3 regions of the Arthrobacter sp. NPDC090010 genome follow, and region 3 is predicted to be linked to each of the others. Evidence: predicted binding sites of a transcription regulator. Region 3 holds the regulator's gene; each other region holds the start of a gene.
What was found. The regulator HrcA, encoded in region 3, represses chaperone genes, less so after heat shock. The targets are predictions, from matches to a motif close to TTNGCACTCGNNNNNNNCGAGTGCNAA.
Positions count from the first base shown of each region.

Region 1: groL (chaperonin GroEL) is a predicted target of HrcA. The motif match lies at 1,914-1,940, and genes of this name have one in related genera.
Region 2: groES (co-chaperone GroES) is a predicted target of HrcA. The motif match lies at 8,109-8,135, and genes of this name have one in related genera.

Region 1 is NZ_JBIVFT010000011.1:72,552-83,379, forward strand. Features, by position in the region: gene ACIPXZ_RS15295 (RNase H family protein) at 1-13, opposite strand, end outside; gene groL (chaperonin GroEL) at 118-1,743, opposite strand; gene ACIPXZ_RS15305 (LytR C-terminal domain-containing protein) at 2,041-2,634, opposite strand; gene ACIPXZ_RS15310 (DUF3263 domain-containing protein) at 2,679-2,999, opposite strand; gene ACIPXZ_RS15315 (uracil-DNA glycosylase) at 3,076-3,882, shown strand; gene ACIPXZ_RS15320 (tautomerase family protein) at 3,990-4,382, shown strand; gene ACIPXZ_RS15325 (siderophore-interacting protein) at 4,468-5,295, shown strand; gene ACIPXZ_RS15330 (threonine/serine exporter ThrE family protein) at 5,337-6,950, opposite strand; gene ACIPXZ_RS15335 (lipid II:glycine glycyltransferase FemX) at 6,986-8,059, opposite strand; gene ACIPXZ_RS15340 (L-serine ammonia-lyase) at 8,246-9,643, opposite strand; gene gcvT (glycine cleavage system aminomethyltransferase GcvT) at 9,656-10,780, opposite strand; gene gcvP (aminomethyl-transferring glycine dehydrogenase) at 10,810-10,828, opposite strand, start outside.
Region 2 is NZ_JBIVFT010000001.1:239,917-250,744, forward strand. Features, by position in the region: gene tsaD (tRNA (adenosine(37)-N6)-threonylcarbamoyltransferase complex transferase subunit TsaD) at 1-113, shown strand, start outside; gene ACIPXZ_RS01150 (TfoX/Sxy family protein) at 200-532, opposite strand; gene ACIPXZ_RS01155 (glutamate--cysteine ligase) at 650-1,804, opposite strand; gene ACIPXZ_RS01160 (GTP-binding protein) at 1,979-3,088, shown strand; gene ykgO (type B 50S ribosomal protein L36) at 3,105-3,227, shown strand; gene ACIPXZ_RS01170 (shikimate 5-dehydrogenase) at 3,295-4,125, shown strand; gene ACIPXZ_RS01175 (hypothetical protein) at 4,256-6,355, shown strand; gene ACIPXZ_RS01180 (SAM-dependent methyltransferase) at 6,352-7,578, opposite strand; gene ACIPXZ_RS01185 (hypothetical protein) at 7,647-8,027, shown strand; gene groES (co-chaperone GroES) at 8,266-8,562, shown strand; gene groL (chaperonin GroEL) at 8,664-10,274, shown strand; gene ACIPXZ_RS01200 (hypothetical protein) at 10,349-10,828, opposite strand, start outside.
Region 3 is NZ_JBIVFT010000005.1:28,048-37,228, reverse strand. Features, by position in the region: gene lepA (translation elongation factor 4) at 1-710, shown strand, start outside; gene hemW (radical SAM family heme chaperone HemW) at 714-1,943, shown strand; gene ACIPXZ_RS09310 (DUF4870 domain-containing protein) at 2,002-2,457, opposite strand; gene ACIPXZ_RS09305 (DUF3097 domain-containing protein) at 2,539-3,378, opposite strand; gene hrcA (heat-inducible transcriptional repressor HrcA) at 3,505-4,518, shown strand; gene dnaJ (molecular chaperone DnaJ) at 4,575-5,696, shown strand; gene ACIPXZ_RS09290 (16S rRNA (uracil(1498)-N(3))-methyltransferase) at 5,698-6,459, shown strand; gene ACIPXZ_RS09285 (GerMN domain-containing protein) at 6,496-7,431, opposite strand; gene ACIPXZ_RS09280 (PhoH family protein) at 7,720-8,820, shown strand; gene ybeY (rRNA maturation RNase YbeY) at 8,817-9,181, shown strand, end outside.

The DNA.
Region 1 (10,828 bases), on a different contig from region 3:
CGGTGATCGTCACCCGACAATCCTGCCATAGGCACGGGAACCGCTTAAAAGCCCGATGGCGGGCCACACCTTCTCGGTGCGGCCCGCCATCGGGGTGTCACTGTGGGACGCTTCGGATCAGAAGCCGCCCATGCCCGCCATCTCGTCGGCACCCGGAGCCGGAGCGTTCTTCTCCGGCTTGTCGGCGACAACGGCTTCGGTGGTGAGGAACAGACCGGCGATGGAGGCGGCGTTCTGCAGAGCGGAACGGGTCACCTTGACCGGATCGTTGACACCGGCAGCCAGCAGATCCACGTACTCGCCGGTCGCGGCGTTCAGACCGTGGCCAGCGGGCAGGCCGCGCACCTTGTCGGCGACGACGCCCGGCTCGAGGCCGGCATTGAAGGCGATCTGCTTCAGCGGAGCATCGATGGCGACCTTGACGATGTTGGCGCCAGTGGCCTCATCGCCTTCGAGCTGCAGGTTGGCGAACGCCTTGGCGCCGGCCTGGATCAGAGCAACGCCGCCACCGGCGACGATGCCTTCCTCGACGGCGGCCTTCGCGTTACGGACGGCGTCCTCGATGCGGTGCTTGCGCTCCTTGAGCTCCACCTCGGTCGCGGCGCCGGCCTTGATGACGGCGACGCCGCCGGCAAGCTTGGCCAGACGCTCCTGGAGCTTCTCACGATCGTAGTCGGAGTCGGAGTTCTCGATCTCGGAACGGATCTGAGCCACACGCCCGGCGATGGCCTCGGCGTCGCCGGCACCTTCGACGATGGTGGTCTCGTCCTTGGTCACGACGACCTTGCGAGCCTGGCCGAGGTCGGTCAGGGTGGCGCCGTCGAGCTTCAGGCCGATCTCCTCGGAGATGACGTTGCCGCCGGTCAGGATGGCGATGTCCGCCAGCTGAGCCTTGCGGCGGTCACCGAAGCCCGGAGCCTTGACGGCCACGGACTTGAAGGTGCCCTTGAGCTTGTTGACGATCAGGGTGGCCAGGGCCTCGCCCTCCACGTCCTCGGCGATGATCAGCAGCGGCTTGTTGGCCTGCATGACCTTCTCCAGAACGGCGACCAGGTCCTTCACGGAGCTGATCTTGGAGTTCACGATGAGGATGTAGGGATCCTCCAGCACGGTCTCCTGGCGCTCTGCGTCGGTGACGAAGTACGCGGAGATGTAGCCCTTGTCGAAGCGCATGCCCTCGGTGAGCTCGAGCTCCAGGCCGAAGGTGTTGGACTCCTCGACGGTGATGACGCCTTCCTTGCCCACCTTGTCGAGGGCCTCGGCGATCAGTTCACCGATCTGAGCATCACCGGCGGAGATGGACGCGGTCGCCGCGATCTCTTCCTTGGTTTCGATCTCCTTGGCGGAACCCAGAAGTTCGTTGGTGACGGCCTCGACGGCCTTCTCGATGCCACGCTTCAGGGAGAGCGGGTCGGCACCGGCGGCCACATTGCGCAGGCCTTCCTTCACGAGAGCCTGGGCCAGCACGGTGGCGGTGGTGGTACCGTCGCCTGCGACGTCGTCGGTCTTCTTGGCGACCTCCTTGACGAGCTCCGCGCCGATCTTCTCGTACGGGTCGTCCAGTTCGATCTCCTTGGCGATGGAGACACCATCGTTGGTGATCGTGGGAGCGCCCCACTTCTTCTCGAGCACCACGTTGCGGCCGCGCGGGCCGAGGGTGACCTTGACGGCGTCGGCGAGGGTGTTCAGACCCCGCTCCAGACCGCGGCGAGCCTCTTCATCAAATGCAATGATCTTGGCCATGACGGCAAAGGTCCTTTCGGGACGGTCGTTGAGGGATGAAGGGCCCTGGCTGCCCAATGCCCGCGACGGACGACACGGAGTCCCACCGCGCTTGCGCTGGAACGCCGGGCCTCATTGAGACCGGGGTTACCTTCCCTCCGGCAGACCGCCTGCCATCCGCAAGCGGATTATTAGCAGTCGGCACTCCGGAGTGCTAACTCAATAATTAGCACTCTCCGCATGCGAGTGCAAGATGTTCAGGCTCCCGGCGAACACCGGAACGACCGGTTTCCGGCACAAGCCGCGCGTCCACCGGACCTAGCCGGCAGCGCCCGGCCCCACCACTACGACGATGGGCTCGGTCAGATCGGCCGCCTGCTCCACCCGGGTGATCCCGGCGGCCGCGGCCACAGCGGAAGCCGTCGCCTTGGATTCGGCATTGTTGTAGAACACCACTGAACTCGGCTGGGCGACGCCCTGCCAGTTCGCCACGGCCCCGAGCTTCCATCCGCCCGCAGTGACTTTCTGGCCGTACGTGGCGGCGAGCCCCGGCGTGGTGGTGCCGTTGTAGACGGAGACCACGAGAGCCATATTGACCGCAGGCGTGGTCGCCGTGGCCGTAGGGCTGGGACTGGCCACCGGAGGCTTCGAGGCCGATGGCGTCGATTTGGGGCTGGGTTTGGCCGACGCCGAAGTGCTCGGACTGTTGGAGGTCTCCGGCTGGGAAACCGCACGCGCACCCATGGACGGCAGGGCGAAGTAGGCGATCACTCCCAGCAGCAGCGCCGCCGCACCGGCGGCGAGGATCGGACGCAGCCGCGTCCCAGAGCCTGCCTGCACCACACGATGGACTCCGCGGCGTTCCGTCCCCTCAGGGACGTCGTCGAACTCGTCACGGGGATATTTGGTCATCGAGGCGCGTCCTCACTGCGTGGCGGGCATCTGGAGCTACAGGTCTACGCGCCGTTTCCGAGTCGGCGGGCGGTACGTGCCCGATGGCGCGACGTACGTAGTCTACGCAATCTCTTCACCAGCATGGGGTCATACGCCAAGGCGGCCTGGGTGTCGATCACCTGGTTGAGTTGCTGGTAGTAGTGCGTCGCGGACAGCTCGAAGAGCTCCTTGATGGCCTGTTCCTTGGCTCCCGAGTACTTCCACCAGGACCGTTCGAACTCCAGGATCCGCTGATCCCGCTCGTTCAGAGCAGGGGTCTCCCGGCTCTGTTCCGCACCCCGTTCCAAGGGAACGCTCTGCGGCGATGCTGCTGCCTCCGGCATCTTCTTCTCCCTCAGCTGACGTCCCCTCCATCATAAAACCTGAATCACAATGGTGTCATTTGGCACAATCGGAAGCATGGACCAGAGCACCACGGGCCAAGCGCCCACCACTCCCCGCCCAGCCCCCGACGCACAGCGGGGCGTCGGCCGGCACTCCGCCACCAGTTTCCGGGACCTTGCGGAGAAGGGCTGGGCGGGCCTCGTCGAGAGCGGTGCACTCCATCCGAGCTGGGCCGCAGCTCTTGCCCAGGAGAGCCCTGCACTGGGCAGCGTCGTACGGTGGCTGGCCGGCCAGGAAGCCGACGGGGCGCATATCCTGCCACCCGCCCCAGCAGTCTTCACCGCCTTCCGCAGACCGCTGGACGAGGTCAAGGTCCTGATCGTCGGCCAGGATCCTTATCCGACACCGGGCCACGCCATGGGACTGTCCTTCTCCGTGGCGCCCGATTGCCGACCGGTCCCCCGCAGCCTGCAGAACATCTTCAAGGAGATGCACACCGATCTGGGGCTGGAGACCCCCGCCCATGGCGATCTGAGCCGGTGGGCCGATCAGGGCGTGCTACTGCTCAACAGGGTGCTCAGTGTGGGAGCCGGTGATGCCGGATCCCACCGCGGACACGGCTGGGAGGAGTTCACGACGGCGGCCATCCGCGCCATCGTGGCGCGTCGGACGCCGGAGGGGAACCGTCCTCCGCTCGTGGCCGTGCTGTGGGGCCGCGATGCCGCGGGCGTCACCCCCCTCCTGGAGGGCTGCCCGGCCGTCCGCAGCCCACACCCCAGTCCGCTTTCCGCATCCCGCGGATTCTTCGGCTCACGTCCGTTCAGTCAGGTCAACGAGCTCCTCGCTCAGCAGGGTTCCGGACCGGTGGACTGGCGGCTCTGAGCACTGTGTCATTGCTGGCACAGTCGCTCATCCTGAGAAACGGATAGGTCTCACAAAACCGGGTGCCGACGAACCCGTGTGATTGGCGTCTGTGCCATGATGAGGTCATGCCAAGCTCATTGATCGAGGTCCGTCGGCACTACACCCCGGAACAACAGCTTGCCCTCATCGATGCGGTCCATCATGCCCTGGTTGCCGCATTCAAAATTCCTGTGGAAGACCGCTTCATCAGGCTACTCACTTACGAACCTCATGCGATGGTCAACGGATTGGCACCAGGGTCTCCCGACGGATACACCCGCGTAACCATTGACTGTTTCTCAGGCAGATCCATTGATGCAAAACGAGCTCTCTACCAGGAGATCGTGGAACGCCTTGAAGCCTTGGACATCCCTAAAGAATGCGTCTCAATTCTCTTACGTGAAAGTCCCCCTGAAAACTGGGGTGCCGGTGGCAGAGCGGCAAGCGATTACGATCTCGGGTTCAAGATCGACGTCTAGTCGCGTCGAGGTGCCCGGCTCCGTTACTCCTCGGTGCCGATCGTGACTCACGTCGGAGCGATCCAACTTAGGTTAGGCTTACTTGGTGACTGAGACTCCTGTGACCCGCAAGCCCAAGCCCCAGTGCACCCTTGAGGTGCTGCGCACCGAACGGCTGAGCGAGCACCTTGTCAGGGTGATCGCGGGCGGGGAAGGATTCAGCACCTTCGTCATGAACGACTTCACCGACCGCTACGTGAAGATCGCGTTCCCGCGAGCCGGGGTGAGCTACCCGGAACCGTTCGACCTGGCCTGGATCCGTGAGAATCTTCCTGCCGAACACTGGCCGGTCACCAGGACCTACACGCTGCGCCACGTAGATCTTGAAGCCCGCGAACTGGCGATCGACTTCGTGGTCCACGGCGACGAAGGCCTGGCCGGCCCCTGGGCCGCGCAGGCGTCTCCCGGAGACCGGATCGTCTTCAGCGGCCCCGGCGGCGCCTACTCACCCCGAGAGGATGCCGAATGGCACCTGCTGCTCGGTGACGACTCCGCCCTCCCTGCGATCGCGGCAGCCCTTGAAGCGCTCCCCGCCGGCGCGCGCGGACTGGCGTTCGTGGAGGTCGACGGCGAGGACGATGTGCTGCCGCTGACCGCACCGGCCGGCGTCGAGCTCTCCTGGCAGTTCCGTCGCGGTATCGCGCCCGGCGAGAGCACCGCACTGCTCGACGCCGTGAAGTCCGCCCGCTTCCCAGACGGGCAGGTCCACGCCTTCGTCCATGGGGAACGCGGGATGGTCAAGGCTCTCCGCGACGAGCTGTTCAAGAACCGCGGCCTGGACCGCAAGGACGTGTCCATCTCCGGCTACTGGGCATACGGCCGCGTCGAGGACCAGTTCCAGGCGGAGAAGAAGACCGAAGTCGGCAAGATCTGATCCGCGCCCCCGAGCCGGGGCTCCGACCCGGAGACGCATGATCAGCGGCGGCGCGTGCGTCGTCGCTCATTGCTGGCGAGGTTGGACGTCAACGGCCGTGCAAGACTGTCGCCCAGCACGATGCCCGCAGCGATCCCCAGGACGATGGCGACGGCCGTGAGCATGCCGCCCGCACCGTTGAGGAAGTCCTGCCCATTGATGGTCAGCGTGTACATCGACCGGAAGATCCTCAGGCCCGGCAGCAGGATGAGCGCGGCCGGAACGGCCACCACAAGCTGTGGCGCTCCCATGCGCAACGCGATCACGCGTGCGAGGAAGCCGATCACGACGGCGGAGACCGCAGGTGCCATGCGCTCCCCCACCCCGACGTTCACAGCGCCCAGCAGCACGAAGTACCCCACGATCCCCACCACCATGGTGGGGATCACGAGCTTCACGGGTGATTGCTCGGTCACCGTGATGGCCACGAGGGAGACCGCGACGAGCACCACCTGGAACCAGAAATCGTAGGCCGGCGGGAAGGTCAGCGTGACGTCGATGTCGGGGAGCCCCGCCAGACTCGCCACGACGAAAGCCACACCGATGCCGGCGACGATGGCGCCGAAGGTGAGCATGGTCGAGAGGAGACGCCCGGCAGCCGTGACCGGGAAGCCGTTGATGGCGTCCTGGACCGAGGAGACGAGCCGCCCGGTGGGCAGCAAGAGCAGAATGCCGCCCGCCACCACGATGGACGGCGGGATGTTGACCCCTATCCGCAGGAGCAGCAGCGCCGCGATCGTGACCAGGAACGATGACATGGCGGTCGCGTAGAAGTCCGGGACCCTCCAGATGGCGAGCTGCCGGGAGACGAGGTCCACCACGAGGGATGAGACGAAGGCGATGGTGGAGGCCATGAGGCCACCGCCCAGCACACCCACGAACGCCGCGGCGAAGACTCCGAAGGCGAGAGTGACCATCCACCGTGCGAACGGCTTGGGACGCTTGAGGATCTCGTCCAGCCGCCGATTGGCCTCCTTACGGCTCACGCCGCCCTTGGCGATCTCGGTGACCAGCTGATGCACCTCGGCGAGACCCGCGTAGTTGCTGGTCCAGGACCGCACCACCCGCAGGAGAGTGATGGGGTTCTGGTCCTTGGGCGCGTAGTTGATCGCCACCGACTGGTTGGTGATGTCCACCTCGACGTTCTTCAGGCCCAGGGCTGCCGTGACGGCGATGATGCTGGTCTCCACCTCAAGGGCGCCTGCACCGTAACGGAACATGGTTTCCGCCAGTCGCAGGGCGAAGTCGATGGTCTTGCGGGCGGACTCGTCCACACCGCCGACCCGGATGGTGGGATTCGCGTAGGGGCTGCCGGCCAGCCTGTCGACGATGCTCAGCGGTGCGGTGGGCGGTTGCTCTCCGCGGACCAGGTTCCGCAGCATGCGCTTGGCGGAGGTGGTGGCCCGCAGATCAGCCGGGCTGAGCGGCTCCGTCTTGGGCAGACCGTCGGTCTTCGGCAGGCCATCAGTGCGGGGCAGGTCACCTGTCTTCGGCAGACTGCCCGTGGCCGGCCGGTGCGGGCCGGCCGTCTCGACCCGGGGCAGAGCCCGGGCGGCATCCGGCGGCGTGCCCTGGGAATCCGGGCCGCCGTCGTGCTGCGGCTCGCTGGCGTTCATGAAGTCCCTCGCGTTTCAGCGCCGCCTGATGCGGCCTAGTAGAACTGCTGACCGGTGCGCCGGGTGTGTATCCGACGGGCCACCCGCTCACCGAGCCTGGACCATACTTTGTACTTCACGGGGCTGAGAACCTGGTCGTAACAGCCCACGAAGTCGATGACAGTCTTGGAGAAGCTGGTCTTGAAAAGTCCCAGCCCGTAGAGCGGATGTTCAGGGTCTTTCACCTGGTCGGCGGGAGGGGTCCCGCAGAGGTCGTACTCCACGCAGCCCAGTTCCTTCATGGCATTCATCGCCTGCCACTGGACCAGATGCGAGTCCCCGTACTGGTTCCGCTTCTGCAGGGATCCGCCGTCCTTGTACGTGCCCTTGCGCCCGTAGTTGATGACGAAGGCTCCCACGGAAGGCACACCGTTCTCGTAGACGAAGTACAGGTGCCCCTGTCCTCGCTCCATGAAACCGCCCCAGAAACGCTCGAAGTAATCGAATCCGCGGGGTCGCACGGTGGCCTTCGCCTGCAGCGTGCCGTTCATGAGGGCGTACATGGCCTGGAAGCTCTCCGTGGTGGCCGGCATGTCCTTGACCTCCACTCCCTCCCGCTGGGCACGCCGCACGGAGTTCCGCCCCCGGGAGGTCAGGCTCTTGAGGATGCCCTCCGGCTCGGGAGAGATGTCGAGGACGACGGTGTGGTCGTTGGGCTGCAGATCCGGCGTCTTGATGGCGCCGAGCCCGCGGATCACGGCACGGGAGGTGTCCGTGGCGGGGATGTCCGGCTCGATCTTGATGGCGAACACGCCGAGCTTCTCCCGCGCCACGAACTCACTGTTCGCCGCGAAGATGCCGGGAAGGTCCTCCACCCCACTGACGTCGGGGCCCTTGATCATGTACCAATAGGCGCCCAGGACGGGGAAGCGTTTCTCCAAGACCAGGTTGTAGCTGCTGAAGTCCGCGCCTTCGTAGACCACGTGGAGGACATCCCAGCCGTAGTGCTTCTTGACCTCCGCGTATGCCTCGGACTGCAGCAGATTGCCGCCGTTCGGGTTCGCGGTGACCAGCTCATCCCAACGCGAGATCTCCTCGGCGGTGGCGAAGCGGGCGGTGAAGTTTCGCAAGGTCACGGCTTCCAATCCTGGGCTGTTGAACGACTATCGCCAGTCTATCCGGCGACCCCCGGGCCTCGGTCCGGGCGGAGATCGACGAAGCCCCCGCCGCCGCTGATTTCCAGAGCCTGCGGGGGCATCGGACACGATGGGTGATCTTCCTCCCAGGCGTGTCACGCCATCAGAATCAATCGCCTTTCAGCACTCCACCACGTTGACGGCCAGACCCCCGAGTGCGGTCTCCTTGTACTTGGTGGACATGTCCTTGCCGGTCTCCCGCATGGTGATGATGACCTCATCCAGGGACACCCGGTGCGTGCCATCGCCCCAGAGGGCCATCTTGGTGGCGTTGATCGCCTTGGCAGCCGCGATGGCATTGCGCTCGATGCACGGCACCTGCACCAGGCCTCCGATGGGATCGCAGGTCAGGCCGAGGTTGTGTTCCATGGCGATCTCAGCGGCGTTCTCCACCTGAGCCGGAGTGCCGCCCATGACCTCAGCAAGCCCGGCAGCCGCCATCGAGGAGGCCGAGCCCACCTCGCCCTGGCAGCCTACCTCTGCGCCGGAGATCGAGGCCTGCTCCTTGTACAGGACGCCGACGGCGCCGGCGGCGAGCAGGAACTTCACCACCACATCGTCCTTGTCCTGCTGCGTGGCCTGTTCCATGCCCGGCGCGTAATGGAGGGCGTAGTAGAGCACGGCGGGGATGATCCCGGCGGCTCCGTTGGTGGGGGCCGTCACCACGCGGCCGCCGGAGGCGTTCTCCTCGTTGACGGCCAGCGCCACGAGGTTGACCCACTCCTGCCAGTACTTGGGGTCGCGGTCCTTGTCCTCCTTGAGGAGCCTGTCGTGCCAATCGGGCGCACGACGGCGCACGCCGAGGCCACCGGGCAGCAGGCCTTCGCGGTGGATGCTCTTTTCCACGCAGGCTTCCATGACGGCCCAGATCTTCAGCAGGCCCTCGCGGATCTCCTCTTCACTGCGGCTGGCCTTCTCATTGATGAGCATGATGTCGGAGATGCCCAGCCCCTTGCTGTGGCAGCGGCCCAGCATCTCGGCGGCGGTGCGGAACGGAAGCGGAAGCTCCTGCTTGGATTCCTCAAGGTCCTGCTTGGCCTGTTGCTCCTCGCCCTCACGGACGATGAAGCCGCCGCCCACGGAGAAGAAGGTGGCCGCGTGGAGAACCTCATCGTCGGCATCCTTGACGGCGAACTTCATGCCGTTCGTATGCCGTGGCAGGACCGTCAGCGGGTGCTGCACCATGTCCGCCACGGCGAACTGCAGGGCGACCTCACCGGCGAACGTCACCGTCCCGCTGGATTCGATCGCGGCGAGCCGCTCCTCGACCTCCTCCGGGAGGATCTGGTCCGGGTAGTACCCTTCCAGGCCGAGCAGCACGGCGGTGAAGGTGCCGTGCCCGCGCCCGGTGGCGGCGAGGGAGCCGTAGAGGTCGACGGCGACGCCGGCCACGCGGGGCAGCAGGCCGGCGTCGCGCACCTCCTGGGCGAAGACCGCTGCCGCCAGCATCGGCCCCACGGTATGGGAACTGGACGGCCCCACACCGATCTTGAAGAGCTCAAAAACACCAACGGCCACGGTTCTTACCGCCTAACGATCACGCTTGTAGAAGGGCAGGGAGACCACTTCGAAGGGTTCCGCCTTGCCGCGCAGGTCGATGTCCAGCGCGGTGCCCGGTTCAGTGTAAGCCACGTCCACATAGGCCAGCGCCACCGGATATCCGAGGGTGGGGCTGGGCTGTCCGGAGGTGACCTCGCCCACCACGACGCCGTCCTTCAGCACCGGGTAGTGCCCGCGTCCGGCGCGGCGCCCCAGGCCCTTCAGGCCGACCAGGCGGCGTCCCGACGTGGTGCCGTCGCCCTTCTCCTTGGCGGCTTCCAGGGAGGCGCGTCCGACGAAGTCGCCTTCCTTGGACTTGAGAGCCACCACGGGGCCGAGGCCTGCGGCGAACGGGGTCCCCTCGCGGGAGAGCTCGTTGCCGTAGAGCGGCATGCCGGCCTCGAGGCGGAGCGAGTCACGGGAGGCCAGGCCGGCGGGAACCAGCTCGTGGCCCTCGCCCGCGGCCAACAGCGCCTGCCACAGCGGGGCGGCGGACTCGTTGGCAACGAAGATTTCGAAACCGTCCTCGCCGGTGTATCCGGTACGGGCCAGCAGCAGCTTCTCACCATTGATGGTGACCTCGACGGCCGCGTAGTACTTCAGCTCCGTGACGAGCGCATGCTCCTCCTCGGGGACGAGCTTGAGAAGGATGCTCTCGGCGTTGGGGCCCTGCACGGCGATGAGGGAGATCTCGGTGGAGGCGTCGGTGACGGTCACCTCGAAGCCCTCGGAGCGGGTCGCCAGCTCTCCGGCCACCACGACGGCGTTGCCGGCGTTGGGGACCACGAGGAACTTCTCCTCACCGCGGCGGTACACGATCAGGTCGTCGATGATGCCGCCGTCTTCGGCACAGATCAGGGAGTACTTGGCCTTGCCCTCGGCAATGGCCGAGAGCTTGCCCACCAGGGCATGGTCCAGGAAGGCTCCGGCACCGGGGCCTTCGACCCAGACCTCGCCCATGTGGGAGAGATCGAAGAGCCCCGCGGACTTGCGGACAGCGTGGTGCTCGGCGAGCTCGGAGCCGTACTTCAGCGGCATCTGCCAGCCGCCGAAGTCGGTGAAGGAGGCGCCAAGCTTCTCGTGTTCGGCGTACAGGGCGGTGTGTTTCTCAGTCATGTCTGTCCTTGTCAGTCCTGTAGGCCGGGTCAGTTCTCGAAGGCTTCG
Region 2 (10,828 bases), on a different contig from region 3:
GCGCCATGGTCGCGGCACTCGCGTCCCGGCTGGTCATGGACGGCGCCGAGCCGTCCAGTCTGGACTTCGCCCCGGACTCCTCGATGCCGGTTTCCACGGTCCTGCTGCCCTAGTCAACCACCCTGCCCGCGAAGTAACAGTTCACGCCCCCAAAACACGATTTTGGGGGCGTGAACTGTTACTTCGCGGGCAGGGAGGGCTACTTGGGTGGCAGGGACTTCGCGAAGTCCACGCCCACGGCCACCCAACGCGCCAGTCCGGCGTCATCGGATGTCACTGCGTCGTCCACGCGTAGCCAGCCGTCCATCGCTTTGCCGCGCATCACCACGCGTTCCACGCCGGCTTCCTCGGTCAGTCTTCCGCTGTCGGACGGCTCGCAGCGGAGCATCATGCCGCCGTTCCCGCTTGCGCTCACGGCCATGTTGCCGCCCACCAGGAACGCGAGTCCGCCGAACATCTTTTTCTCGCTGACCCCAGGGGTGCCGCTCAGGGCGCCGCGCATGCGGGCGGCGAGCTCTTCGTCATATGCCACGCGCTCATCGTCGCACCACGCCGTCAGCCCCGCAATGGCCCGCGAAGTTACAGCTGACGCCCCTAAAACCGAGTTTTAGGGGCGTCAGCTGTAACTTCGCGCAAGAGGGTGAGGCGCTCAGGCGTCCGGGCCGCGGCGCATCTGCTGGACGAGATCGAGCACGACGGCGCGCAGCTCGCCGTCGTTGGCCTCTGCCACGCGGCGCTGGCGCTGGTAGCCGGCACCACGCTCGATGATGTGGTCCACGTGGGCCAGCTCCTCGGAGCAGCCGAGCTTGGCGGCCACCGGTTCAAGCCGGTTGAGGACGTTGTTGCGGAGGTGGTCGGTGATGAGGAGCTCATCACCCGCCTGGTTCAGGATGATGATCGCATCCATGCCGTACCGGGCCGCGCGCCACTTGTTCTCCTTGAGGAACCACCGGGACATGGTGGGGACGGCCCAGCCCTCGTCCAGCCGTTGGGAGGCCTCTTCCACCAGGCATTGGGTGAGAGCTGCGATGGCGCCCACCTCCTCCAGAGTCGCCAGGCCGTCGCACACCCGCATCTCGATGGTGCCGAGTGCCGGGACCGGTCGGATGTCCCAGCGGATCTCACTGCCCGCATCGATCACGCCGGTGGTGAACATGTCCTGGACGTAATCCTCGTACTGTCCCCAGGAGGAGAAACTGAACGGCAGCCCGGCGGTGGGCAGCTGCTGGAACATCAGGGCGCGTTGGGAGGCGTATCCGGTGTCCTCGCCGCCCCAGTACGGGCTTGAGGCGGACAGGGCCTGGAAGTGGGGCATGTAGTTCAGCAGGGCGTCCATGACGGGGAGCGCTTTGTTGCGGTGGTTCAGTCCGACGTGGACGTGCACGCCATAGATCACCATCTGCCGGCCCCACCACTGGGTGCGGTCGATCAGCTTGGCGTAGCGTTCCTTGTCCGTGACCGGCTGGAGCTGGGGAGGGCTGAAGGGGTGACTGCCGGCGCTGAAGACCTCGACGCCCATGGGGTCCGTGACCTGACGGACGGCATCCAGAGAGCGCTGGAGATCTGCTTTGCCCTCGGCGACGGTGTGGTGCACGCCGGTGACCAGTTCCACGGTGTTGAGCAGGAGTTCCTGCTTGATGTGCGGATGTTCTTCGCCGTCCTGCAGCTCGGGGTGGTTGGCGGTCACATCGCTCAGGACCTCCTGAGCAACGGACTTGAGTTCGCCCGTGTGGGAGTCCACGAGCGCCAGCTCCCATTCGATGCCGAGCGTGGATTGCTCGGAGTGCGCGAAGTCGATCTGCACCTAGGTCCCCTCTTCCGTGATCGGCGTCCTCGCGTGGCCGTCCGGAGACCATGCCGATGCTTGCACAAGTTTAGGGCAGGAGCGCCGTCCTTCGAGGGGAGGGGCCGGACGGTGACGTAACAGAGCAATCACCTCAGATTGATAATGAGAATCATTCTCATGTAGTCTCGAATCATGCATCTTTCCCTCGTGAGTTCCCTGGACAGTCAATGCCGTGCGGCTGCGACCGCGATGGTGGGACAAGGACACCGCGATTCGGTGCTTGTGCTCCACGACCTGTTGCCGGACGGGAGCGTGCTGCGTCGCATCCACTTCCGAGGACGCCTCATTGAGCGGCAGGAAAGGCGGTTGGAGCACGGATGCCTTTCCTGCACCGTGCGCCTGGATGTGATTCCGACGGTCCGGGAGTTCCTGCGGGCGGGCTGTCCGCATCTGACTCTCGGGCTGCCGCCCGGGGTGGCGGCCGCCCAGGTTCTGGAAGAGCTGGGGCTCGGTGGCCTGGAAGGACTCCGGGTGGACAACCTTCTGGTGGCGGTGGACCCCCTGGAGCTCGAAGAGCAGATCTGGGACGCTCGCACCTTGTATGAGGCGGGATTCACCGCGCTGCGAGGGGACGACCGGATCGGTGGCGAGTTCCTGGTGGGGGAGTTCGCCCTGAGTGACACGGTCCTTGCCGTGCCGGGCATGTCCTCGCTGCTCTCCGAGCCGGATGATGAGCGGTCCCCGAAGCGCGAGCCCTGGATGCAAGGTGTCCGCCTTCTGGGGCATCTGGCGCCGCATGCCACGGTCCTTGAACCCGAGGACGACTTCCTTCCCGGATGCCATGACCACCGCGAGGCGTTCTCGCGCAGCAGGCCCGGCTCCGTGCGAGTCCCGGTTCTTGACGACCCGGGCGACTTCCGCACCGTTCTGCACCGGCTCGACCGGCCCCTTCATCCGGTGCGGTTCCACGAGTCCCTGCCGCTGATGGCCCAGGGCGTGCATTGGCTCCGCGGAAATCTCCGGATCGCCGGCGCAGGCGCGGAGCCGGTCGCCCTCCAAGGTGTCGGGCCGCGGGTCTGGATGGAACCCGCCCAGGCCGCCCCGCCGGCGGCTCTTCTGGCCGGAGCCGCTGACCGGTCCGGGGTGGTCGCGGTGACCGGCCGCGCCGAGGACGTGGACCAGGCGGAACTGACGCGTCTTCTGGACCATTGCAGCCTCCGGGACGACGAACTGCGCCTGGACCACTCCCGGTTCCCGGACACGTTCGGACTTGCCGGACCGTTTTCAACCAACAGCGAATGACCCTCGAAGGAGAATCATGAAAGTCCGTAACTCCCTGCGTGCCCTGAAGAAGATCCCCGGTGCCCAAGTCGTCCGGCGCCGCGGACGGGTCTTCGTGATCAACAAGAAGAACCCTCGTTTCAAGGCGCGCCAGGGCTGATCGTTCCCTGCATCCCGTCCGGCCCGAGTGGAGTCCGGTCGGGATGCGGTGCCGTTTAATGGTGGTCATGGCCATCTTGAACAAGGACATGACCCTTTGCATCTCTCTCGCGGCGCGGCCCAGCAACATCGGCACGCGCTTTCACAATTACCTCTACGAGAAGCTCGGGCTGAACTTCGTCTACAAGGCGTTCGCGCCCGCCGATCTGGCAGCGGCGGTCCAGGGCATCCGCGGCCTCCCGATCCGTGGCGCCGCCGTCTCGATGCCATACAAGGAGGCCGTGATCCCCTTGGTGGACCGCCTTGCGCCTTCTGCCGCCGCCATCGACTCGGTGAACACGATCGTCAACGACGATGGTGTCCTCACGGCCTACAACACCGACTATCAGGCAGTTGAGCGGCTTCTCGCCGAGCACGAGGTGCCCACCGGACTGTCCGTCATGCTGCGGGGCTCTGGTGGCATGGCCAAGGCCGTGGCCGCTGCCTTCCGCGACGCCGGGTTCCGTGATGTCACGCTCGTGGCGCGGAACGAGGAGAAGGGGCGTGCGCTCGCGGAGCTGTACGGTTTCGCCTGGCAGGCGGACGACGACGGCGGGCGCACTGCCTCGGGCGCTCCGGCGCAGGTGCTCGTGAACGTCACACCGCTCGGCATGCGGGGCGCCGATGAAGCCGCTCTGGCTTTTCCGCAGGTGGCGATCGAGGCGGCGGAACTCGTGTTCGACGTCGTCGCCATGCCTGCTGAGACCCCGCTCCTGGCGGCGGCCCGGGCTGCGGGAAAGGCTGTGATCACCGGTGCGGAAGTGGCTTCGATTCAGGCCGAGGAGCAGTTCGTGCTGTACACCGGTGTCCGGCCGGATCCGGAAACGGTCCGTGAAGCCGCGGAGTTCTCCCGCCAGTAGCTCTGAGCCCGTCCGCTGGGACAGGCTGTTTTGTCATGTCCGGAACCCTTGGCGCGGTATTGCTAAACCGTTATAGTTCCTGGCAGCGGTGCACCGTGGCACCGCCAGTGACTTGAAGGGCGGTATCTGAATGTCCAATTCCAGCGCGACCAGCAGGCGAACCTTCCTCACCGTGGGCGGAGCGGGGCTGGCAGGATTGCTCGGCCTCCCGGCGGCGCCCCCGGCCTCGGCGGCTCCGGCCTCCGCAGCGGCAGGCATGGCCCCCTCGGCTGCACCCGCACATCCGGTGCCGGGGAGCGGCGGCATACCCGCAGGCCCATCCACCTTCGGATGGAATCCCCAGGACCTGCTCGACTTCGACCCCGCCACCACCCCCTGGGGCCGGCAATTGCGTTGCCTCATCCCCCGGGCCCCGCGCATCGCCCCGTTCGCACCGACCCAGGCGCACCCCGATCTGGATCCTGCCGTGCAGCTGTCAACCCTCACGATCGATGACGCGGGTTCCATTTACGAAGCCCGCAACCAGGCCATCGGCCAGGAACCCTACGTCTACACGCAGCGCTACTGGCCGTACATCGACATCTGGGGCACCTGGCATGGTCAAGTCCTCGCCTCGGTACCCGATGACGTGGTGAAGAATCCCGCCGCCCCGCATCGGGATTACGGTGTCATCGACATCCCCAATCCGGGCTGGACCGAAGCCGCGCACAAGAACGGAGCCCGAGCCATCGGCGGATGGTTCTGGCCGCGGAGCACGACGGCGTTCGACGCCTTCCTCGTCCAGCGGGCGGACGGCAGTTTCCCGGTAGGCGACAAGATCGTGGAACTGAAGAAGTACTTCGGCTTCGACGGCCTCTTCATCAACCAAGAGGCATCCATCACCAAAGCCCAGGTGACCAGACTCTTCGCGCTGTTCCGGTACATCAAGTCCCTCGACGGGGACTTCTATCTGCAGTATTACGATGCCGTGCTCCCGGACAGCGGGGTGCTGGACTACCAGAACGAACTCAACGCCCGGAACCTGCCCTCGCTCGGATCGCCTGAGGACCGTGCGGTCGATTCGATCTTCATCAACTACGACTGGCCCCGCGTCGACCCGGGACTGGTGAACAGTGCCGCCGCGGTGAGGGAGGCTGGATTCGATCCCCGGCAGGTCGGTTTCGCAGGTGTCGAACATCAGAAGGGCGGGTTCCGTCCGATGGAGTGCTTCGGTGATCTGGCAGCGCCGGGCAAGCCTGGCCCGATGTCGGTCGCCCTCTTCGTGGACACCGAATTCTGGCTGGACGCGGCACGCCGTGGTGAGGTCCACGACCCTCAGGGCCGGGCTCAGTACCGCGACTTGGAGCGGAAATTCTGGTCCGGGCCGAAAGGCAACCCCGCTGAATCGGGACGACTGGATGCCAGGAAACCTCCCTACCGCAGCGACGTACTGAACTATCGGCAGTGGGACGGGATCGCGCATTCCGTGGTGGAGCGGTCACCCTACGGAGCGCTGCCGATCGTCCACAGCTTCAACGTGGGTGTCGGGTCATCGTTCAGCATCGAGGGGCGGACGGTGAGTACCCGCGGGTGGAACAACCAGGGGGTGGCCGATGCCGCACTCAGCTGGCAGTACTGGACCGAAGGGGAGCTGACGGTGTCTCTGGACGAGACGGCCTCCTACGACAGCGGTCACAGCCTCGCGGTTTCGGGGGCCGGAGTGCTGCACCTCTTCAAGACGGAGCTGCGGCAGAGCCGTGCGATTCAGGTGGACGTGATCGGCAGTCCGGGCCTGGCGCTTGAGCTGGGCGTCACCCGGCGATCCAGCCCTGGACGGATTCAGTGGCGGACGCTGAAGCAGGAGGCCGGGACCGCTCCAGGCTGGACGGCTTACCGGGGTGCGATTCCGGCGGACCGCGACGTCGTCGCGCGGCTCTCGCTGCGGATCCGGGGCGCCGGGCGACTCGGGCGGCTGTCCTTCCGTGAGGCGGGCTCCGTGCCGGCCCCGGCCGCGGTGACGGGGTTCTCCGCCCGTCGCCCGGGGACGGCGTCGGACGTAGAGTTCACGTGGACCGCGAGTTCTGGGGCCTTCGCCTATGACGTCTTCCAAGGCGGGCTCTGGCTGGGGAGGACCCACCGGGACGCCTTCTTCTCCGAAGGTGTGGACCCGAACGCCGGGAGGACGTTCACCGTCGTCCCGATCTCTTCTGCGGGTGTCCGCGGGGCGGCCGCCGTCGCCGTCCTCGCTTAGCGCACCCGGGGGAGAGGCTCCACCACGATCACCACACGGTCCTGGCCGATCCTAGTCAGGACCAGTGTGGCGTGGCGGCCACCCTTCCGGGGTTTTCCGGGGAGGATCAGGCGGCGCAGTTCCTCCGGAGTGACCGCCGTGCCGCGCTTCTTGATGTCCACGCTGCTGAGGTCCTGTGCCTTGGCCCAGCTGCGGAGGGCCTTGACGTTGTAGGGCATCGTCTCCAGGATCCGGTAGCTCCGGGCGAAGGGGCTCGCCAACGGCCCGGGGCTGCAGAGGTAGGCGATCTGTGGATCAAGGAAATGCGCGCCCAGTTCGACGGCCAGATCGGAGACCAGTCCCGCCCGGATGACCGCACCGTCCGGTTCGTGCAGATAGCCTTCCACGGGCCCAGTGACCGCCTCCGGGCTCTGTCCGAAGTCGGTCCCGGAGCTCAGCTCCAGGACCGCTTCTCCGTCCAGGAGCAAGGCGGAGCGACGCACTCCGGGACGCGCGAGTTCGTTGAACCACAGGGTGGCTTCCGTGACATCGCCGTCCACGGAGACCCATTGGGCTTCGCAACCGCCCGGAATGGATTCGTGCGGCATGCCGGGACCGAACTTCACGCCGACGGCCTTCCCTGTCCCGGCCAGTGCCTCGACGAAGGACAGCGGTGGAGAGAAGGCCTCGGGATCCCAGAGCCTCGCCGACCCCGAGCTGGAGACCTCACGGCGCGCCGGGTCGAGCCAGACGCCGTCGTAGTCCTCCAGGTTCACGGTGGTTGCGTCCGTGTGGAGGACACGCGCCTCGGGGAACGGGCGCAGATTGACGGCGGCGCACGCCGCGGTCTCCTCATCGCGTTCGACGGCGGTGACGGCCAGGTCGAGTGAGGCAAGGGCCAGTGAGTCGGCACCGAGGCCGCACCCCAGGTCCGCCACCGAGTGCACCCCGGCCTGGCGGTAGCGCCCGGCGTGATGGGCCGCGACGGTCAGCCGGGTGGCCTGTTCCAGGCCGGCCTCCGTTAAGAGCATGTCCTGGGCGAAACGGCCGAACTTGGCCGTGGCCTTGGCGCGCAAGCGGCTCTGGGTGAGCAGAGCCGAGATCAGCGAGGGATCGTGCCCCTCTTTGCGCAGGCGCAGATTCAGCTGGAGGGAGTCCTTCTCCGAATACGGCGGCAGGGAGTTCAGCAGAGCGAAGGCGTCGGCGTTCAGAAGCGGGGCGATCAGGCCGGCGGGGGAAGGCATGCTCCCAAGCCTACGAGCTTTGCTCCGGCGGATCGGTCCACAGCTTGCCGCACCGGTACGCTGGAAACATGAGTGCGAACAAGCCTGCCCGGTCCGCATCGAGCACCCGGAAGGTCTTCGTCGCTCTCCTGGGCGAGTATTCCAAAGCCCTCCTGGTGGTCGGGACCGTGGTCCTTCTGGTGGCGCTCGCCGTGCTCGGTGTTCTCTGGATCCTGGACACCTTCAACGCCGCGGTCTATTCGGTGGACGGCAAGAGCATCAGCGATGCGACGGACGAGGCCAGAGCACTGCGCGACACCTATGCTCCTGCCCGTGCCGGCTCGGTGGTGGTCCTGATCTTCGCGGCGGTCTTCATGGTGCTGGGCGGTGCGGGCCTCTATCTGAACCGCGGAGCCAGAGCGGCGCAGCCGGACGACGGTGAACTCGGCGTCGACGACATGTTCGGCTGAACCCGCTCCACCTGACGCGCCGAGCAGACGGGCGGACGACGCCGGACACCGCGGTCCTGTGTGTTCACCCGTGACGAATGCTTGGCACTCGCCTTGACCGAGTGCTAACCCGCCCCTACAGTTTCTATTAGCACTCGAACCCCTCGGGTGCTAAGCCCAAGGTTGCTGCCGGCACCCGCGACGACGGTTTGCTCCCAGGCTGAAGACTTAAGAAATCTCATGAAAAGGAGAGAGCCGAGTGTCGGTCTCCATCAAGCCTCTTGAGGATCGTATTGTCATCCGCCAGCTCGCCGCAGAGGTGACCACCGCCTCCGGCCTGGTCATCCCGGACTCCGCACAGGAGAAGCCGCAGGAGGGCGAAGTCGTCGCCGTCGGTCCCGGCCGCGTCGACGACAACGGCAACCGTGTGCCGATCGATGTCGCTGTGGGCGACGTCGTCCTGTACTCCAAGTACGGCGGCACCGAGGTCAAGGCCGGCGGTGAGGAGTACCTCGTGCTCTCCTCCCGCGATGTCCTGGCGATCATCGTCAAGTAACGCCCCTACAGCTCATGTAGCGCAGATCCCCGCACCGGGCCGGGTGCCCGGCCCGTCCGGCCCAGGCTCCGGTGCGGGGATCCGCTGTTGAAAGGACACACATGGCAAAGCAACTTGCCTTCGACGATGCCGCCCGCCGCGCGCTGGAAGCCGGCATCGACAAGCTGGCCAACACGGTCAAGGTCACCCTCGGTCCGCGTGGCCGGAACGTCGTGCTCGACAAGAAGTGGGGTGCTCCCACCATCACCAACGATGGCGTGACCATCGCCCGTGAAGTCGAACTCGACGATCCGTATGAGAACCTCGGCGCGCAGCTGGCCAAGGAAGTCGCCACGAAGACCAACGATGTGGCGGGCGACGGCACCACGACGGCGACCGTGCTGGCCCAGGCCTTCGTGAAGGAGGGTCTGCGCAACGTGGCCGCGGGTGCTGCCCCCGGCGAGATCAAGCGAGGCATCGAGGCCGCTGTCGAGGCGGTGGCTGACCGTCTGCTGGAGAATGCCCGCGAGGTGGAAGGCAACCACGTGGCCAACGTGGCCGCCATCTCCGCACAGTCCGAGGAGATCGGCGAGCTGCTCGCCGAGGCTTTCGGCAAGGTCGGCAAGGATGGTGTCATCACCATCGAGGAATCCTCCACCACCCAGACCGAACTGGTCCTCACCGAGGGCATGCAGTTCGACAAGGGCTTCCTGTCCCCGTACTTCATCACGGACCAGGACCGCCAGGAGGCCGTCCTGGAGGACGCCTTCATCCTGATCAACCAGGGCAAGATCTCCAACCTCCAGGAGCTGCTGCCGCTGCTGGAGAAGACCCTGCAGGCCAGCAAGCCGCTGTTCGTGATCGCCGAGGACGTGGACGGCGAGGCGCTGTCCACCCTGATCGTGAACCGTCTGCGCGGCACCCTGAACGTCGTGGCCGTCAAGGCTCCCGGCTTCGGAGACCGCCGCAAGGCCATGCTGCAGGACATCGCGATCCTCACGGGTGCACAGGTCATCTCCCCGGAGCTGGGCCTCAGCCTGGACCAGGTTGGCCTCGAGGTGCTCGGCACCGCGCGTCGCATCACCGTCACCAAGGATTCGACCACGGTGGTCGACGGCGCAGGTACGACTGAGGACGTCGCCTCCCGCGTGGCTCAGCTGCGCGCCGAGCTGGAGCGCACCGATTCCGAGTGGGATCGCGAGAAGCTCCAGGAGCGTCTGGCCAAGCTGGCCGGCGGCATCGGTGTCATCAAGGTCGGCGCCGCAACCGAGGTGGAGCTCAAGGAGAAGAAGCACCGCATCGAGGACGCCGTGTCCTCCACGCGTGCCGCTCTCGAAGAGGGCATCGTCTCCGGCGGTGGTTCCGCTCTGATCCACGCCCTCAAGGCGCTGGATGAGAGCCCGGCGGTCGCAGCTCTGGAAGGTGACGCGGCGGCTGCCGTCGGCATCGTCCGCCGCGCCCTGGCCCAGCCGCTGCGCTGGATCGCGCAGAACGCGGGCTTCGACGGCTTCGTGGTGGTTTCCAAGGTCTCCGAGCTGGAGAACAACCACGGCTTCAACGCGAAGACCGGCGAGTACCAGAACCTCATCGAGGCCGGCGTCATCGACCCGGTCAAGGTCACCCGTTCGGCTCTGCGCAACGCGGCCTCCATCGCGGCGCTCGTGCTGACCACGGAGACCCTGGTCGCGGAGAAGCCCTCCGAAGAGGACGAGCACGCAGGTCACCAGCACTGACCCGTTCGCTGACACGGAAAGGCCCGGATCCCCCCAATGGATCCGGGCTTTTCGTGTCTTCAGCGGGGAAGGGCTCAGCGCCCGGCCGTGGCGCTCGCTTTCGGGGCCGGGGTGACCGACGACGACGGCGCGGGGGAGATCGGCGCGGAAGTCGTCCCGTTGCCGGGCACGGCGCTGCCCGGTGTGGTTGGGCTGGGCGCGGGGCTCATGTCCGGGGTCGAGGCTCCGGACGTGCTGCGCGGAGCCACGGTCCACGGCCCGGGATCTTCCGCCGGGGCCAGATCCACCGGAACGGTGGACCCGTCGTAGCTGAAGAATCTGACGTTCTCCAGGCGCGATCCATCCGGCCCGTAGACGAACAGCGGTCCGACCACCGAGCCGTTGTGGCAGACTCCGTCGTAAACGGTGCACGGTCCGCCGGGAGGCGTGTACCCGGTGTACGCCTCGGTGCTGTTCGCGACCGCGATGGCCAGGGGGACCATTACGAGGGAAGCGGCGACCGTCACCACATTGGTGATCGTCCGCAGCCGGGCCGGCCACTGCCCGGGCCGAAG
Region 3 (9,181 bases):
TGGAGTACGAGGTGACCCTCGAGGACAAGAAGATCGTCCACGTCACCAACCCGAGCGAATACCCCGTCGGCAAGGTCGCCGAGGTGCGCGAGCCGATGGTCTCCGCGACCATCCTGGCGCCGAACGAGTTCGTCGGCGCCATCATGGAGCTGTGCCAGTCCCGGCGAGGCATCCTGGGAGGAATGGACTATCTCTCTGAGGACCGCGTCGAGATCCGTTACAGGCTCCCGCTGGCCGAGATCGTCTTCGATTTCTTCGACACCCTCAAATCGAAGACCCGTGGGTACGGCTCACTGGACTGGAAGACCGACGGCGACCAGGTCGCCGACCTGGTCAAGGTGGACATCATGCTCCAGGGCGAGACCGTGGACGCCTTCAGCGCCATCACGCACCGCGACAAGGCCTACTCCTATGGCGTCATGATGACCTCCAAGCTCCGGGAGCTCATTCCCCGTCAGCAGTTCGAGGTCCCCATCCAGGCCGCCATCGGAGCCCGCATCATCGCCCGCGAGAACATTCGCGCCATCCGCAAGGACGTTCTTGCCAAGTGCTACGGCGGCGATATCAGCCGTAAGCGCAAGCTGTTGGAGAAGCAGAAGGAAGGCAAGAAGCGCATGAAGATGGTGGGCCGCGTCGAAGTTCCGCAGGAGGCATTCATCGCCGCCCTGAGCAACGACGAAGGCAACGGCAAGGACAAGGCCAAGAAGTAGCGCATGCCGAGTGCACTGCCTCTCGGGGCCCCCGCACCTGCCGACGGAATCCTGGATCCCCAGGCCGCCGACGGTGCGGGGGAGCGCCCCTTCAGCCTGTATGTCCACGTCCCGTACTGCACGGTTCGCTGCGGCTACTGCGACTTCAACACCTACACCGCCACGGAGCTGGGCGGCGGCGCGAGCCAGGCGGAGTATGCCGGCACCGCCCTCTCCGAACTCGATTTCGCGGCAGATGTCCTGGACCGTTCGGGACTTCCTCAGCGGGAGGTCTCCACGGTGTTCTTCGGTGGGGGCACCCCTACTCTCCTGAATCCCGCGGAACTGGGCTCTTTGCTCGGACGTGCCCGCACCCTCTGGGGTCTCGCCCCGGACGTGGAGGTGACGACCGAGGCCAACCCCGAGACGGTCACGCGTGAGTCCCTCGCCCGGCTGGCCGAGGCGGGCTTCACGCGTGTGTCCTTCGGCATGCAGTCGGCCGTGCCGCATGTGCTCAAGGTCCTGGACCGGGTGCACCGGCCGGAACGCGTGCCGCAAGTCGTGGAATGGGCGCGTGCCGCAGGGCTGGCCGTGAGCCTCGATCTGATCTACGGCACGCCAGGGGAGTCCCTGAGTGATTGGGAGCATTCCCTGACGGAGGCGCTGGCCTGCGAGCCGGATCACCTGAGCGCCTACGCCCTGATCATCGAGGACGGGACCAAGCTGGCCGCCCAGATCCGCCGCGGCGAGGTTCCCGACGTCGACGACGACGATCACGCCGACAAGTATGAGCTGGCCGAGGAGCGGCTGTCCGCTGCAGGCCTGCACTGGTACGAAGTCAGCAACTGGGCGCGCACTCCCGGGCAGGAGTGCAGGCACAATCTGGCGTATTGGCGCGGCAGCGACTGGTGGGGTGTCGGCCCAGGCGCTCACTCCCATGTGGGTGGTGTGCGCTGGTGGAACGTCAAGCACCCCAGGGCCTATGCTCAGCGCCTGGCCTCGGGAGTCTCGCCTGCCGCCGGCAAGGAGGCGCTCGACGGCGACACGCGCTACGTCGAGGACGTCCTGCTGCGCAGCCGCCTGGCCGAGGGCCTGCCGGTCGCCGGGCTGCGGCCTGAAGGGCGTACCGCTGTGGCGGGTCTGATCGCCGACGGACTCATCGACGCACCGGCGGCCTTTGCGGGAACCCTCCGGTTGAGTTTGCGGGGCCGCTTGCTCGCCGACGCCGTCGTCCGTCGCCTGCTGCCGGACTGAGCCAGAACTGAAGGTCATGAAAAAGGCCCGCACCGGACGGTGCGGGCCTTTGCCGTGCTTACTTGATGAGGCGGAGATTGAACCTGTAGCGATAGGGCTGGCCGCGGTTGACCTGGATCCCTGCGATCACAGAGAACACCGTGAGCGCGATCCAGATGAGCGCGGCGATGACGGCGAAGCCGCCACCGACCCAGGGGACCAGGCTCAGGACGTTGGCGACCATGGCCACGACCGTGGGAGGCAGGGTGAAGTTGAGGGCTTCCTTGGACTCCTGTGCGGTGAAAGGCCCGCGGTCCTTGAAGATCAAATAGATGAGCAAGGACGGGATGAAACCCAGGATGCCTCCGAAGTGAGCCAGCATGGCCCACTGCCTGTCCTCGCTGGCGCTCAGCGGCTCCGGGACCGCGCTGGTTCCCGTGTAATCCGAGTCCTGAGGACGCGCCTGGGCCGGCTCCGTGTTCCCGTGACCTGAGGAGGGGCTTCCCTGCGACTGAGGTCCAGATGCGTCCGACACCGGTGCTACTCCTGAGATAGTTCATGGTCGCGGGACGAGGCCCGCGGCAGTGCATTCCTCTTCAGCATAGTGGCTGGTGGGTCATGCCGTGAGGAAATCGATGACTTCCTCGACCCGGCCCAGCAAGGAGGGTTCCAGATCCGCGTAGCTGCGCACTGTGGAGAGGAGCTTCTGCCAGCCCAGGCCGATGTCCTCCGGCGTGGCATGAGGCCAGCCGAATGCTTTGAGGATGCCGGTCTTCCAATCGGTGCCACGCGGTATCTCAGGCCAGGCCTGGATGCCGAGCGTCTGCGGTTTGATCGCCTGCCAGACGTCCACATAAGGGTGGCCGACCACCAGGACATTGCCGGCGACGCCGGGCTGCCGCATGAGTTCGTCGACGATCCGCTGTTCTTTGGAACCCGGAACGAGGTGGTCCACCAGGATGCCCAGTTTGCGGCCGGTGCCGGGCCCGAACTCGCGCACCACGGACGGCAGATCGTCCACACCGTGCAGCGGTTCGACGACGATGCCCTCCACACGGAGATCGTCGCCCCAGACGCGTTCGACGAGTTCGGCATCGTGTTTGCCCTCGACCCAGATGCGGCTGGCGAGAGCGGTGCGTGCTTTGGTCTCGACATGGATCGAACCACTGGCGGTGCGCCGCGGACCTTGCGGGGCTTTGGCGGCACGCGGCGGGACGATCTTGACCGGTTCGCCGTCGAGCAGAAAGCCGAAACCGAGCTGGAAGGAACGGTTCTTGCCTCTGCGATCCTCCAAGCTGAGGATGTGCATGCCGCCGGACTTCTCGACGCGGGTCACGGCACCCACCCATCCGGTCTGGACGTCCTCGAGGACCATTCCCTGTTCCACCGGGACCTCCCTCAGCTGACGGGCGGCCGGGGCGCTGAGCTCCTGCGGCCCCCAGGAGTGGATGGGCATGATCTCTCCCTCATTTCCGGGAACGGGTGACTACGTGCCCGCGAGGGGCGGGCATACTAGAATTAGCACTTGGAGGGGTAGAGTGCTAAGAGAAACGCCGATGGAAGAAGCAGTGGAGGTGCCAGTGTGAGCGATCCTCGTCGTCTCGCCGTGCTGCGGGCCATCGTGGAGGACTACGTCCACTACCGTGAGCCGGTGGGCTCCAAGGCCTTGGTGGAGCGTCACCAGCTGGGGGTTTCCAGCGCGACGATCCGCAACGACATGGCGGCACTGGAGGAGGAGGGGCTCATCGCGGCCCCGCACACCAGCGCGGGACGCATTCCGACGGACAAGGGCTACCGGCTCTTCGTCGACCAGCTGGCCGCAGTCAAACCGCTGTCCGCACCGGAGCGCCGGGCCATTCACACCTTCCTGGACAGCGCCAGCGATCTGGATGACGTTCTGGAGCGATCCGCCCGCCTGCTCTCGCAGCTGACCCGGCAAGTCGCCGTCGTGCAGTATCCCACCGCCACTCAGGCACGAGTGCGCCATCTCGAGCTCGTCGCGCTGGGGGAGAGCCAGGTCCTGCTGGTGCTCATCACCGATGCCGGGGCTGTGGACCAGCGCGTCGCCACCCTGGGACAGCCCGTCTCCGAAGAGGAACTGGCGGTGTTGCGCACGGCGTTCCTGAACCTGAGCGTCGGGCAGCTGGTCCGAGGACTCAGAGATGCTCTGCATGCCCTGCCGCTGACCGTTCCGCCTGGCCTCCAGGCTCCGGCCACCCAACTGGCGTCAGCGTTGCTGATGCTGCTGGAATCGGGCGCTGAAGACCGGATTGTACTGGCCGGTACGGCGAATCTGGCCCGTTCGACGATGGACTTCCCCCTGAGTATCGGCCCCGTGCTGGAGGCACTTGAAGAGCAGGTGGTCATGCTCCGGCTGCTCACCGAGATGAATCAGGATCAGCACGGCGTCGCCGTCAGCATCGGACGGGAGAATCCGTACGACGAACTGGCCGGGACATCCGTGGTCGCAACAGGTTACGGCCGCGGCTCCATGTCCAAGGTCGGTGTCCTGGGACCCACCCGGATGGACTATGCCTCCTCCATGGCCGCAGTGCGCGCCGTGGCCCGGTATCTTTCACGCATTCTGGCGAACTGAGCCCCTGAGCCGGTACCGCCGTCGAAGTCAAGCAAGAGGAAGAGAAGAACAGACACGTGAGCAGCCACTACGAAGTCCTCGGGGTGCCCCGCGACGCCAGTGGGGAGGAGATCAAGAAGGCCTACCGCAAGCTGGCCCGGACCCTGCACCCGGATGTGAACCCGGGGGAGGATGCCGCCGACAAGTTCAAGGCGGTCACCCACGCCTACGAGGTGCTCTCGGATCCTGAAAAGCGCCGGATCTACGACACCACCGGCAACGAGAACGGCACGGACAACGGCTTCGGAGGGTACTCCGGCTCGGGCTTCGCGTTCCAGGACATCTTCGAGACCTTCTTCGGCGGGAGCGCGGCCGCCGGCCCCGCGTCCCGGGTGCGACGCGGTCAGGACGCCCTCATCGAGGTGCGGATCGACCTCAAGGATGCGGTTTTCGGTGTGGAGAAGACCCTCGAGCTGGAGACCGCGGTGGTCTGCGAAAGCTGCGACGGCAGTTGCTGCCAGCCCGGCACCAGCCCGGAACGATGCGACATCTGTCACGGTGCAGGCCAGGTCCAGCGGCCGGTGCGGTCCATCCTCGGCCAGGTCATGACCGCCGCCACCTGTCCCAGCTGCCAGGGCTTCGGCACGGTCATCAAGGACCCCTGCAACGAGTGCAGTGGACAGGGTCGTGTCCGCAGCCACCGTTCCCTTGCCATCAAGGTGCCGGCCGGTGTGAGTACCGGCACCCGCATCCAGCTCTCCGGGCACGGCGAAGCCGGAATCGCAGGCGGCCCGGCCGGGGATCTGTACGTACAGGTCAAGATCAACGCGGACAAGACGTACACGCGGGAGGGCGACGATCTGCACGCCTCCCTCAAGGTGCCCATGACGGCGGCCGCATTGGGGACCGATCTTGAACTGGAGACCTTCGACGGTCTGCAGAACATCAGCATCAAGCCCGGCACCCAGTCCGGAGAGGTCATCACGCTGCACGAGCTCGGCGTGACTCATCTGCGTGGCTACGGCCGTGGCGATCTCAAGGTCCGGATCCACGTGGAGACCCCGACCCGGCTCGATGCGGAGCAGGAGGAACTGCTGCGCAAACTGGCCGGCCTCCGCGAAGAGGAGTTCACTCAGGGAAAGCTGGCGAGCAGCGGCGGCATGTTCGCCAAGCTCCGTGACAAGTTCGGCAACCTCTGAGATGAGCAATCCGGTCTTCTTCGTCACCCCGGGGTCCCTTGACGACGCCGGGCCGGGGAGTCTGATCCCGCTCGACGGGGCCGAAGGGCGCCATGCGGTGACCGTGAAGCGGCTCGCGGTGGGTGAAGCGCTCGATCTGGTGGACGAACAAGGTCTCCGGGTCACGGGCACCGTGGCGGCTGTGCACGACCACGAACTCGTGGTGCGCTGCGAGTCGGTGGACCGGGAGGAGCAGGCCTCTCCGCGGCTCGTGCTGGTGCAGGCTCTGGCCAAGGGCGACCGGGACGAGCAGGCGATCGAGAGCGCCACGGAGCTGGGCGTCGACGCGATCATCCCGTGGCAGGCCGAGCGGTCCATCGTGCGCTGGAAAGGCGAACGCGCTGCGAAGGCTCTGGCCAAGTGGCGCAGCGTGGTGCGCGCAGCCGCCAAGCAGTCCCGCCGTTCGCGGACGCCCGTCGTGGAGGACTGTGTGGATTCCGCCGGGTTGGTTCGCCGGATCGGCGATGCGGAACACGCTTTCATTCTCCACGAACAGGCTGCGGAACCTCTGACCGGCCGCTTGGCCGCGCTCGGAGGGGAACCGTCCGGCAGCGCCGAGGTGCTGCTGATCGTCGGTCCTGAGGGAGGGATCTCTCGTTCCGAGCTTCAGCGTTTCCAGGAAGCCGGCGCATTGACGGCGCTTCTGGGCCCACACGTGTTGCGATCGAGTTCGGCGGGGCCGGCTGCGATCGTCGTGGCCAGCACCTCACTCAGCCGCTGGTAGCGCCCCGCCTGCTGTCGGCTGGGCGTCCGGGGCGTCTCAGCCGACGACGACGGTCTTGCTGTCCTGGATGTCCGGGGCGGTGCCGGGCCCAGTGATGCCTGCGATGAGTTCGTACTTGCCGGGAGGCAGCTGCACCGTCACGGCGAACTGGCCGACGCCCTGTTCCTGAGCCGTCACTGAGGTCAGTCCTTTGGCGAACGAGGTCTCATTGGATGAACCGTCCACGCGGTTGACCGTCCAGTGGACTTCCGTCCCTTTGCCCAGGACGATGCCTCTGAACGTCACCTGCCCGCTGTGCAGACTCGCGCCTTCTTGAAGATCGGTGAGCCGTAACGGCGAGAGATAGGCGGTGTCCCGGTGGAATGGGGCGGCCAGTGAGATGCTGCCGAAAGCCTTGACGTCGTTCCGGCCGTCGACCAACACGGTCACGTTCGGCTCGATGACGGAGTCCACCATGCCTGAAGCCCGGGCGGCGGAGACCGCAGTGAAGACCAGTTGCTGAACGGCGCGTTTGGCCATTGACGGGTCCAGGTTCTTGGAAAACGCGTCACTGCTGACATCTACGGTGATGCCCGCGGTATCGGTGATCGAGGCCGCAAGCCGCTGGGGTGGCTGCCAGGCGGTGAAGTAGTCAGGGTCGAGTGGTTTCTCACTCATCATCACCCGTAGTGCGGAGGTGACGGGATCGTTCGACTTGTCGATCTTGCGGGTCTCTGAGAAGAGGTAGGCATTGCCGCCGGTCTGGCCGATCCAGTAGACCTGCGCCTGTGTTCCGGCTTCCGCAGATTCGCTGGCGGTGCTCGTCACCTCCGGGACGGAGGAGGCCAGGGTGGACGGCTCGGGAAGCCCGGAGGACACCGTGCTGGAGGGGGTGGCGGTGCACGCGCTGAGCACGAGCGGCAATGCCGCGAGCTGAAGCCAGCGGACAAGCCGGCGGCGGGGGCGGACGGAACTGTGCGACGGCGTGGTCATACTTCTCAGGGCACCCCTTCCGGTCTGGAACCTTCCGGTGCAGGCGTGTGCGCTGACCGGGCAAAAGCGAAAGGGCTGCCTATTCCGGCAAGCCCCGATTAAACTCTAGCCACTGGCGGTGGCCGGAAACGCTTCGAGGGGTGTCGGAGGCGGAAGTGAAACCTGATTGAGACCGGGCTGTTCCCAAGCCGTGACCCGGAAGCGGTGACGTAGACTTTCAGAGGGCCGCGACACTTCGTGGCCGCGTCACTTCCACGAAAGGGTCACTCGGTCCGTCGGGCCGGCATCATGAGCGAAGAATCCCTGGCTGCAGGCCCCTTGTCCGGCCGCACCGACTTCCCGCACAGCACCCCCGTCGCACGGACCGAGGTTCTGGTCTTCGACAGCACCGAGGACATGGTCCGCACGCTCGGGGCCCACGATGAGGCTCTGAGGAGCCTGGAAGGTTCGTTTCCGACGGTCGCGTTCCACGTGCGCGGTGATGAACTGACTCTCAAAGGCCCGGCAGTCGAGGTTCAGCTGGCTCAGCGGCTCGTCCTGGAACTGCGATCCATCGCCTCCCGAGGGACGGTGGTCGGCAAGGATCTCGTCACCCAGCTTCTGGGGATGCTTCGCGCGCGGACCGCGCCCACCCCGACGGAGGTTCTCACCCAGAACATCCTTTCCAGCCGGGGACGCACCATCCGCCCCAAGACGCTGAACCAGAAAAGCTACGTCGATGCCATCGATGACAACACCGTGGTCTTCGGCCTCGGCCCCGCAGGCACCGGCAAGACCTATCTCGCCATGGCCAAAGCCGTGCAGGCGCTGCAGAACAAGGAAGTCAGCAGGATCATCCTCACCCGTCCCGCGGTGGAAGCCGGAGAGAGGCTCGGATTCCTGCCCGGCACGCTGAGTGACAAGATCGATCCCTATCTCCGTCCGCTGTTCGACGCGCTGCACGACATGATGGATCCGGAGTCGATTCCGCGGCTGATGGCTGCGGGCACCATCGAGGTCGCACCGCTGGCGTACATGCGAGGTCGTACGCTCAACGACGCTTTCATCATTCTGGATGAGGCTCAGAACACGACCCCGGAACAGATGAAGATGTTCCTCACCCGCCTGGGGTTCGGATCCAAAATGGTCGTCACCGGTGACACCAGTCAGGTCGATCTGCCCTCCGGGACCAGTTCCGGACTGCGCATCGTCCAGGGGATCCTGGAAGGGATCGAGGACATTCACTTCGCAGTGCTCGATGCGACCGATGTGGTCCGGCACCGGCTCGTGGGAGACATCGTCACGGCGTACAACCGCTGGGACGAAGGGCAGCAGAACCACACGGCGCGCCGGAGGCCCGGCCAGCAGGATCCGTCCCCTTCCGTTCAGAACCCAGGAGCAGCATCGTGAGCATAGAGGTCAACAACGAATCCGGCGTCGAGGTCAATGCCGAGGAACTCGTCCGCCTGGCCCGTTTCATCTTCAATGAGCTCTACATCCATCCCGAGGCGGAGCTTTCCGTGCTCCTCGTGGACGAGCCCGCCATGGAGAAGCTCCACATCGAGCTGATGGACGAGCCCGGCTCCACGGACGTGCTTTCGGTGCCGATGGACGAGCTCACTCCGGGTGCACCCGGCCGGATCACGCCGGCCGGTATGCTCGGCGACATCGCGGTCTGCCCACAGGTCGCGGCCGTCCAGGCGGTGAACGCCGGGCACAGCACCGAGGAGGAGATGCTGCTTCTGACGACGCACGGAATCCTCCACCTGCT